DNA from 3 places in the Dermacoccus sp. CCH2-D9 genome. Region 1 is predicted to be linked to each of the others. Evidence: predicted binding sites of a transcription regulator. Region 1 holds the regulator's gene; each other region holds the start of a gene.
The links. The regulator HspR, encoded in region 1, represses chaperone genes until heat shock. The targets are predictions, from matches to a motif close to AAGTTGAGTCNNNNNGACTCAACTT.
Positions count from the first base shown of each region.

Region 2: clpB (ATP-dependent chaperone ClpB) is a predicted target of HspR. The motif match lies at 1,834-1,858, and genes of this name have one in related genera.
Region 3: clpB (ATP-dependent chaperone ClpB) is a predicted target of HspR. The motif match lies at 1,289-1,313, and genes of this name have one in related genera.

Region 1 is NZ_LSJT01000005.1:6,296-9,569, forward strand. It holds gene AX669_RS00515 (nucleotide exchange factor GrpE) at 1-149, shown strand, start outside; gene AX669_RS00520 (DnaJ C-terminal domain-containing protein) at 328-1,344, shown strand; gene AX669_RS00525 (heat shock protein transcriptional repressor HspR) at 1,341-1,850, shown strand; partial or broken gene AX669_RS00530 (oleate hydratase) at 1,990-3,274, opposite strand, start outside.
Region 2 is NZ_LSJT01000021.1:30,760-34,033, reverse strand. It holds gene AX669_RS01605 (ABC transporter ATP-binding protein) at 1-852, opposite strand, end outside; gene AX669_RS01610 (hypothetical protein) at 1,005-1,475, opposite strand; gene AX669_RS13165 (hypothetical protein) at 1,472-1,717, opposite strand; gene clpB (ATP-dependent chaperone ClpB) at 1,990-3,274, shown strand, end outside.
Region 3 is NZ_LSJT01000021.1:9,639-12,912, forward strand. It holds gene AX669_RS01700 (ABC transporter ATP-binding protein) at 1-307, opposite strand, end outside; gene AX669_RS01695 (hypothetical protein) at 460-930, opposite strand; gene AX669_RS13170 (hypothetical protein) at 927-1,172, opposite strand; gene clpB (ATP-dependent chaperone ClpB) at 1,445-3,274, shown strand, end outside.

The DNA.
Region 1 (3,274 bases):
TCGACCCCAGCGTCCACGAGGCGCTCATGCACGTCGAGGCCGAGGCGCCCGAGGGCGTCGACGGAACCTTCGTCGTGCAGGTGCTGCAGCCGGGCTACAAGGTGGGCGAGCGCGTCGTGCGTCCCGCCCGCGTCTCGGTCGCAGGCTGATCGAGCGCGCCGCGGCCGAGCCGAGTCGCTTCGTGCCGCGGGGCAATCTGCTTCGCTGACGTCGCGGCTGCGCCCCCACCGGGCGCCGCCGACACACAATTGAAAACCCCGTTCGCACGCGCACGCGATGCACGCCCGGTCCGAGACCGGCCGGCGTGAAACCACGAAGGAGGTGCGCATGGCCAGTCAGGACTGGTTCGAAAAAGACTTTTACGCCACCCTCGGTGTCGCGCAGGACGCAAGCGAGGAGGACATCAAGAAGGCCTACCGCAAGCTGGCCCGCAAGTACCACCCGGACAAGAACCCCGGTGACACCTCCGCCGAGCAGAAGTTCAAGGAGATCGGCGAGGCCAACCAGGTGCTCTCCGACCCGCAGCAGCGTCAGGAGTACGACGCCGTGCGTCAGATGGCGCGAGGCGGCGCCCGCTTCAGCGGCGGTGCCGGCGGCGCCGAGGACGTTTTCTCGTCGATGTTCGGCGGGGGCGGCGGCAGCGGTTACCGCACCTATTCGAGTGGGGCGGGTGGCCAGCAGGGCATCAACCTCGAAGATCTGCTCGCCCAGTTCGGTGGCGCCGGCGGAGGCTTCGGGGGCGGCGGGTTCAGCTCCGGCTTCGGCGGCGGCTCCCGTCAGCGCGCCGCCCAGAGAGGCGAGGACGTCGAGGCGCGCGCGTCGATCACGTTCCGTCAGGCCGTCGAGGGCAGCGAGGTGCGCATCAGCGACGCCGATGGTCAGAGTTTCACCGCGCGCATTCCGGCCGGGGTGAAGGACGGGCAGAAGATCCGGTTGCGCGGCAAGGGCCGTCCCGGCTTCGGCGGTGGCCCGAACGGCGACATGATCCTGCACATCAGCGTCGGCACCGACCCGGTCTTCGGCCGCGACGGTGACAACCTCACCGTCGAGCTGCCCGTGACGTTCGCCGAGGCCACCCTCGGCGCCACGGTGCAGGTGCCCACCTTAGACGGCAAGAGCGTCAAGGTCCGCGTCGCGCCCGGCACGCCCTCGGGCCGCAGCCTGCGCGTCAAGGGCCGTGGCGTGAAGACGAAGAAGGCCACCGGCGACCTCATCGCGAAGGTTCACGTCGTCGTGCCGAAGGAGCTCACCGACGAGCAGCGTCGGGCCGTCGAGACCCTCGCGGCGGGCGAAGCCGACCCGCGCGAAGAGCTGCTCGCGAAGGCGCGTCAGGCCGCGTCGTGACGCCGTCGCGGGTCGAACGGCGGCTCGGCGAGATCGTCGACGACCACAACGGACGCGTCGGTGACGAGCGGCTGCACGGCCTCGACGCTCCGGCGAAGCCGGTGTACGTCATCTCCGTCGCCGCCGAACTGGCCGGGATGCACGCCCAGACGCTGCGCCAGTACGACCGTCTGGGGCTCGTCACCCCCGAACGCACGAGTGGCGGCGGCCGCCGCTACTCGATGCGCGACATCGCGCAGCTGCGTCGGGTGCAGGAGCTGTCGTCGGAGGGAGTCTCGCTCGCCGGCATCCAACGCATCATGGAGCTCGAGCACCAGGTCACGGCGCTACGGGCGCAGATCGAGGAGCTGAGCGAACAGAACGCGCAGTACCGGGACGCACTCGAATCGCGCTCTCACACGTGCGTCTTCGCGGCCGGACGCGACGGCATCGTCGCGCTGGGGCCCGGCGAACGACCGCGCCCGCGCTCGATCGGGCGTTCGCTCCGGCCGTACAGCACCCGCTGAGCCCGAGCTCGTCACGACGCACGCTCCGGAGCGCACGACGCAGCGCCACACCGTCGTCGTACAACACCTGCATGGCCGAGGCCCTCATCCCCGACTCGGGATGAGGGCCTCGGCGCGCGATGCGGGCGTCAGGTTGCCGTCACAGGATGCCGTGCTCGCGCAGCAGCACGCCGATCTCGGTGGAGTCGAGCCCCTTCGCGATCTTGCGGCGCAGTACGGCGGGGCCGGGCAGCTCGGTCTTCTCGCCGTCCTTGAGGCGCGCCGAGGCGTCGAGCAGCGTCCGCACGTCGTAGGTCGAGTTGAACACCTCGGGCACACCGCGCTCGACGCCGAACAACTGGTAGGTGGCTTCCATGCCGGTGCGCACCGAGTACTCGGTCGTGAAGATGCAGTCGCGGCTGGTCTCGGCGAACTGGCCGATGAAGGCGAAGTTCTCCGCGCCCTCCGGCACGACGTCAGGGCGGTCACCGGCCTTGCGGGGCATGAAGAACGACGTCACGTACGGCATCATGACCGGTACGCACTTCGCGCCCGTCGCCGCGAGTTCGGGGATGTCAGCCTCGGGCACGCCGAGGTGGTAGAGCCACTCGGCGGTTATCTCCTCGCCGGTGCACTCGCTCATCGGCTTCTTGACGTAGTCGCCGGGCGTGTCGACGAACAGGCTGTAGACCCACACGACGATCTGGTCCTTCGGCTGCTTCTTGAAGTGCGGCTGGCGGTTCACCGTCCAGCTCATGAGCCAGCTCGAATCCTTGACGGTGACGATGCCGCCCGTCACGACCCGTCCGCTGAAGGGGTCGCGCTTGGCGATGCGCCGGATGTACTCGGGGATGCGCTCATCGAGCGTCGTGACGGTCGCCGACTCCCACTTCGTCTCGTCGATGGAGCTGCAGAACACCTCGGGGCGCCCGAACGACGGATCCTTGCGCGCGATCTTCTTCCACAGGTCCCACGCCGAGGCAGGGCCGCGGTTCAGCGTCGCGGCGGTGCGGTGATCGCCCTCGTCGGAGTTGTCGACGAGCGAGCCGATCGTCATCAGGACGTAATCGTCGTCCCCGAGGTCGACGCCCGTGTCACCGGCGTGCTCGCCGGAGCGGGTCCACTCGATGCGGGTCGCGCGCTTGGCCGACGCCGTCAGGTCGAACTCGACGTCCGTCACCTCCGTGTCGTACTGGAAACGCACGCCCTGCTCGCTCAGCCACTTCGTCATCGGCAGCACGAGCGACTCGTACTGGTTGTACTTGGTGAACTTGAGCGCCGAGAAGTCCGGAAGTCCGCCGATGTGGTGGATGAAGCGGTGCAGGTACAGCTTCATCTCGAGTGCGCTGTGCCATTCCTCGAACGCGAACATCGTGCGCCAGTAGAGCCAGAAGTTGCTGTCGAGGAAGTCGCGGCCGAACACCTCGTCGATGCGCTTGTTCTCC
Region 2 (3,274 bases), on a different contig from region 1:
CACCATGTCACCGATGGAGAAGTGCCCCTCGACGGTCTGCACGAAGATGATCGAGTAGACGCCGAAGAAGATGACGTTGAGGGCGCCGCGTCGCGCGCCATCCATGAGGTGCCAGTAGCGCGACTGCTCGCGCGTCGTCGCGACGGTGCTCGCGTACCGCTCGTCGAACGACGTGAGCTCGCGGCGCTCCTGACCGAAGCTCTTGACGACGCGGATCTGCCCGACGACCTCGGCAAAACGTCCGCCGGCGATGTCGAACTGGCTGTTCTTCTCGCCCTCGAGCACCTGCCACTTCTTGCTCGTCAGCGTCGTCAGGTACATGAAGACGGGGAAGACGATGAGCAGCAGCAGCGCGAGCGGCCACGAGTAGATGGCGGAGATGACGAGCACCGCGAACGTCGTCAGCAGCATCGGCAGGAAGTTGTTCGCGAACGAGTTGAGGAACTGTGTCGTCTCCGAGATGTTCCGCGAGAGGCGGTTGATGATCCTGCCCGTCAGCTCACGGTCGAAGTAGCTCTGCGGCAGCGTCAGCAGCTTCTCGAAGTAGCGCGTCGACAGGATGCGGCGCAGCCGCACCGCCGTCACGTCGCCGATGTACCCGCCGATGTTGCTGATCGCCGTGTTCGCGAGGTCGGCCACGAGCAGGGCCACCGCGAACCACATGATGGTCGTGACGTGCCCCGACGGGTTCGCGCCCGTCTTGACGACGGAGACCACCTCGTCCGTCGCACCCGAGATGATGAACGGCATGACGAGCGACGTCGCCGTGATGAGAACCGAGCTGACGACGATCGCGAGATACGACGGCCACAGCGCGCGGGTGGAGGACAGGATCTTGCCGATGCTTCGCACGGATGAAGCGTGCCACCCGGCGACGACAACCCCGAAATCTCGCGGCGACGCGGTGTCCGGTGGCCGACACGACGACGCGGGCCGCCCCGGAGAAAGAAGGTGCAGCCCGCGGTGTCGGAGCGGCCGGTGCGTTCGGCGTCGCAGCGGTGTCGTCAACACGTGTTCGATGCGTCGAGCGACTTGACCTGGCACGGCAGCGTCGTGCCGTCGGGCAGCGTGACCGTGACGTCCTGTACGTAGCTGAGTCCGCCCTGCGCCACACCGCACCCGAGCGGGGCGACGGCGTTCGAGTAGTTCGTGATGAAGCGACCCGAAGGGCCGGTGGTGAAGTTGCGGCACGTCGTACCCGTGACAAGGCTGTACGAGCCTGCCCCGCTTCCTGCGCGCCACTCGAAGTGAAGATTCCAGCTCGCGGGGGTGCCATTGAGGTGGGCGATGATCGTGCTTCGTGAGGTGCTGGTCACCGGCTGCCACCCCGCGCTGCCGTAGGAGTAGGTCATGTTGGAACAGGTGGACGAGCCACAGGAACTTCGGCGGTTGGAGGTGGTGTCACCGACCCAGAAGATGCCAGGGCGGGAAGATGTCTGGCCGTTGCGCAGCCCGAGCCAGTAGTCGTAGGTCACCTGGCAACGGTCACGCCGGCGGGCAGGTTGTCGACGCATGTCGGGGCGCCGACGTTGAGCGATTGATTCGTCGTCGATGCGCTGACATCACCCCAGTCGTAGATGACGCCGCCGCTGACACGAGGTGTGGGGGCGCCACAGGTGGATGCCGCCATCACGGGGGCAGCGCCCGCAACGGTGACGGCGGGGATGCTCCCGGCGGCCCCGCGGGCGACGGAACGGCGTGAGATGGGTGTGGTCATGTGGATCCCCAGGCGATGAAACGTTTTTTGAGCACACTCAGTTGTGCATTCGAGGTCGCCGTCATCAAACGAGGGCCGTCCGTGTGGACACACTCATGAGCTTCGTGTGTACCCGTGAGTTGAGTGGAATACGCGCAACTTTGTTGCGGTTGTACCTGACAGGAAGATGCGCGACCAGCCATACTGAAGGTGAGGTCGCTGTCGAGCCACCGGGCCCGTCAGCGAACGTCGTGCATTGCAGCAAGAAGACGTTCAACGACAAGGAGTCAGCAGTGGATATTCAACTGACAACGAAGGCGCAGGAGGCCCTCTCCGCCGCCGTGACGGCCGCGCAGTCGGCCGGCAACCCCTCGATCGAGCCCGCGCACCTCCTCAAGGCGCTCGCGGAACAGACCGACACGACCACCGGCCCGCTGCTCGAGGCGACGGGCACCACTCCGCAGGCAGTCATCGCGCAGGCCGAGGCCGACCTGCGCACGTTCCCGAGCAGCTCGGGTGCAAGCGTGGGCCAGCCCGGCATGAGCCGTGAGCTGCTCAACGTGCTCGAGAAGGCGCGCAGCGACATGAGCGCCATGGGGGATGCGTTCACCTCGACCGACCACCTGCTGCTCGCGCTCGCTCGCACGGGCAAGTTCTCCACGCTGAACGCGGAGGCGATCGAACAGGCGATCCCCGCGACGCGCGGTGGCCGCAAGGTCACCTCCGCCGAGCCCGAGGGCACGTTCGAGGCGCTCGAGAAGTTCGGCACCGACCTGACGGCCCTCGCCCGTGAGGGCAAGCTCGACCCCGTCATCGGCCGCGACAGCGAGATCCGTCGCGTCGTGCAGGTGCTGAGCCGCCGCACGAAGAACAACCCCGTCCTCATCGGTGAGCCCGGCGTCGGCAAGACGGCCGTCGTCGAGGGTCTCGCGCAGCGCATCGTCGCCGGGGACGTGCCGGAGAGCCTGCGCGACAAGCGCCTCATCTCCCTCGACCTCGGCGCGATGGTCGCCGGTGCGAAGTACCGCGGCGAGTTCGAGGAGCGCCTCAAGGCCGTCCTCGAGGAGATCAAGAACTCCGACGGCGAGATCGTCACGTTCATCGACGAGATCCACACCGTCGTCGGCGCGGGTGCCGGCGGCGACTCGTCGATGGACGCCGGCAACATGCTCAAGCCGATGCTCGCGCGCGGCGAGCTGCGTCTCGTCGGTGCGACGACGCTCGACGAGTACCGCGAGAACATCGAGAAGGACCCGGCGCTGGAGCGTCGTTTCCAGCAGGTGTTCGTCGGTGAGCCGAGCGTCGAGGACACGATCGCGATCCTGCGCGGCCTGAAGGAGCGCTACGAGGCGCACCACAAGGTCGCCATCGCCGACCAGGCGCTCGTCGCCGCTGCGACGTTGAGCGACCGCTACATCACGAGCCGACAGCTGCCCGACAAGGCGATCGACCTCATCGACGAGGCCGCGTCGCGTCTGCGCATGGAGATCGACTCGAGCCCCGTCGAGATCGACCAGCTACGCCGCAGCGTCGACCGCATGAACATGGAAGAACTGCACCTCGAGAGCGAGACCGACC
Region 3 (3,274 bases), on a different contig from region 1:
AGCGCGTCGACAGGATGCGGCGCAGCCGCACCGCCGTCACGTCGCCGATGTACCCGCCGATGTTGCTGATCGCCGTGTTCGCGAGGTCGGCCACGAGCAGGGCCACCGCGAACCACATGATGGTCGTGACGTGCCCCGACGGGTTCGCGCCCGTCTTGACGACGGAGACCACCTCGTCCGTCGCACCCGAGATGATGAACGGCATGACGAGCGACGTCGCCGTGATGAGAACCGAGCTGACGACGATCGCGAGATACGACGGCCACAGCGCGCGGGTGGAGGACAGGATCTTGCCGATGCTTCGCACGGATGAAGCGTGCCACCCGGCGACGACAACCCCGAAATCTCGCGGCGACGCGGTGTCCGGTGGCCGACACGACGACGCGGGCCGCCCCGGAGAAAGAAGGTGCAGCCCGCGGTGTCGGAGCGGCCGGTGCGTTCGGCGTCGCAGCGGTGTCGTCAACACGTGTTCGATGCGTCGAGCGACTTGACCTGGCACGGCAGCGTCGTGCCGTCGGGCAGCGTGACCGTGACGTCCTGTACGTAGCTGAGTCCGCCCTGCGCCACACCGCACCCGAGCGGGGCGACGGCGTTCGAGTAGTTCGTGATGAAGCGACCCGAAGGGCCGGTGGTGAAGTTGCGGCACGTCGTACCCGTGACAAGGCTGTACGAGCCTGCCCCGCTTCCTGCGCGCCACTCGAAGTGAAGATTCCAGCTCGCGGGGGTGCCATTGAGGTGGGCGATGATCGTGCTTCGTGAGGTGCTGGTCACCGGCTGCCACCCCGCGCTGCCGTAGGAGTAGGTCATGTTGGAACAGGTGGACGAGCCACAGGAACTTCGGCGGTTGGAGGTGGTGTCACCGACCCAGAAGATGCCAGGGCGGGAAGATGTCTGGCCGTTGCGCAGCCCGAGCCAGTAGTCGTAGGTCACCTGGCAACGGTCACGCCGGCGGGCAGGTTGTCGACGCATGTCGGGGCGCCGACGTTGAGCGATTGATTCGTCGTCGATGCGCTGACATCACCCCAGTCGTAGATGACGCCGCCGCTGACACGAGGTGTGGGGGCGCCACAGGTGGATGCCGCCATCACGGGGGCAGCGCCCGCAACGGTGACGGCGGGGATGCTCCCGGCGGCCCCGCGGGCGACGGAACGGCGTGAGATGGGTGTGGTCATGTGGATCCCCAGGCGATGAAACGTTTTTTGAGCACACTCAGTTGTGCATTCGAGGTCGCCGTCATCAAACGAGGGCCGTCCGTGTGGACACACTCATGAGCTTCGTGTGTACCCGTGAGTTGAGTGGAATACGCGCAACTTTGTTGCGGTTGTACCTGACAGGAAGATGCGCGACCAGCCATACTGAAGGTGAGGTCGCTGTCGAGCCACCGGGCCCGTCAGCGAACGTCGTGCATTGCAGCAAGAAGACGTTCAACGACAAGGAGTCAGCAGTGGATATTCAACTGACAACGAAGGCGCAGGAGGCCCTCTCCGCCGCCGTGACGGCCGCGCAGTCGGCCGGCAACCCCTCGATCGAGCCCGCGCACCTCCTCAAGGCGCTCGCGGAACAGACCGACACGACCACCGGCCCGCTGCTCGAGGCGACGGGCACCACTCCGCAGGCAGTCATCGCGCAGGCCGAGGCCGACCTGCGCACGTTCCCGAGCAGCTCGGGTGCAAGCGTGGGCCAGCCCGGCATGAGCCGTGAGCTGCTCAACGTGCTCGAGAAGGCGCGCAGCGACATGAGCGCCATGGGGGATGCGTTCACCTCGACCGACCACCTGCTGCTCGCGCTCGCTCGCACGGGCAAGTTCTCCACGCTGAACGCGGAGGCGATCGAACAGGCGATCCCCGCGACGCGCGGTGGCCGCAAGGTCACCTCCGCCGAGCCCGAGGGCACGTTCGAGGCGCTCGAGAAGTTCGGCACCGACCTGACGGCCCTCGCCCGTGAGGGCAAGCTCGACCCCGTCATCGGCCGCGACAGCGAGATCCGTCGCGTCGTGCAGGTGCTGAGCCGCCGCACGAAGAACAACCCCGTCCTCATCGGTGAGCCCGGCGTCGGCAAGACGGCCGTCGTCGAGGGTCTCGCGCAGCGCATCGTCGCCGGGGACGTGCCGGAGAGCCTGCGCGACAAGCGCCTCATCTCCCTCGACCTCGGCGCGATGGTCGCCGGTGCGAAGTACCGCGGCGAGTTCGAGGAGCGCCTCAAGGCCGTCCTCGAGGAGATCAAGAACTCCGACGGCGAGATCGTCACGTTCATCGACGAGATCCACACCGTCGTCGGCGCGGGTGCCGGCGGCGACTCGTCGATGGACGCCGGCAACATGCTCAAGCCGATGCTCGCGCGCGGCGAGCTGCGTCTCGTCGGTGCGACGACGCTCGACGAGTACCGCGAGAACATCGAGAAGGACCCGGCGCTGGAGCGTCGTTTCCAGCAGGTGTTCGTCGGTGAGCCGAGCGTCGAGGACACGATCGCGATCCTGCGCGGCCTGAAGGAGCGCTACGAGGCGCACCACAAGGTCGCCATCGCCGACCAGGCGCTCGTCGCCGCTGCGACGTTGAGCGACCGCTACATCACGAGCCGACAGCTGCCCGACAAGGCGATCGACCTCATCGACGAGGCCGCGTCGCGTCTGCGCATGGAGATCGACTCGAGCCCCGTCGAGATCGACCAGCTACGCCGCAGCGTCGACCGCATGAACATGGAAGAACTGCACCTCGAGAGCGAGACCGACCCGGCCTCGCGCGACCGACTCGCGAAGCTGCGGGCCGACCGCGCCGACACCGAGGAACAGCTCGCCGCGCTGACGGCGCGTTGGGAGGCCGAGAAGGCCAGCCTCAACAAGGTCGGTGATCTCAAGGCCCAGATCGACGACCTGCGCACGCAGGCTGAGAAGCTGCAGCGCGAAGGTGACTACGGCAACGCCTCGAAGTTGCTCTACGGCGACATCCCGGCTCTTGAGAAGCAGCTCGACGAGGCGCAGGCAGCCGAGGCGACGTCCTCGAAGGCCGGCGGCGAGGCGCCGATGGTCTCCGACGAGGTGACCGCCGACGACATCGCCGAGGTCATCGCCAGCTGGACCGGCATCCCCGCCGGGCGTCTGCTCGAGGGCGAGACCGAGAAGCTGCTGCGCATGGAGGACTTCCTCGGCGAGCGCCTCATCGGTCAGAAGGCCGCGGTCGAGGCTGTCAGTGACGCCGTGCGCCGTTCGCGCTCCGGCATCGCCGACCCCGATCGTCCGACCGGTTCGTTCCTGTTCCTCGGCCCGACGGGTGTGGGC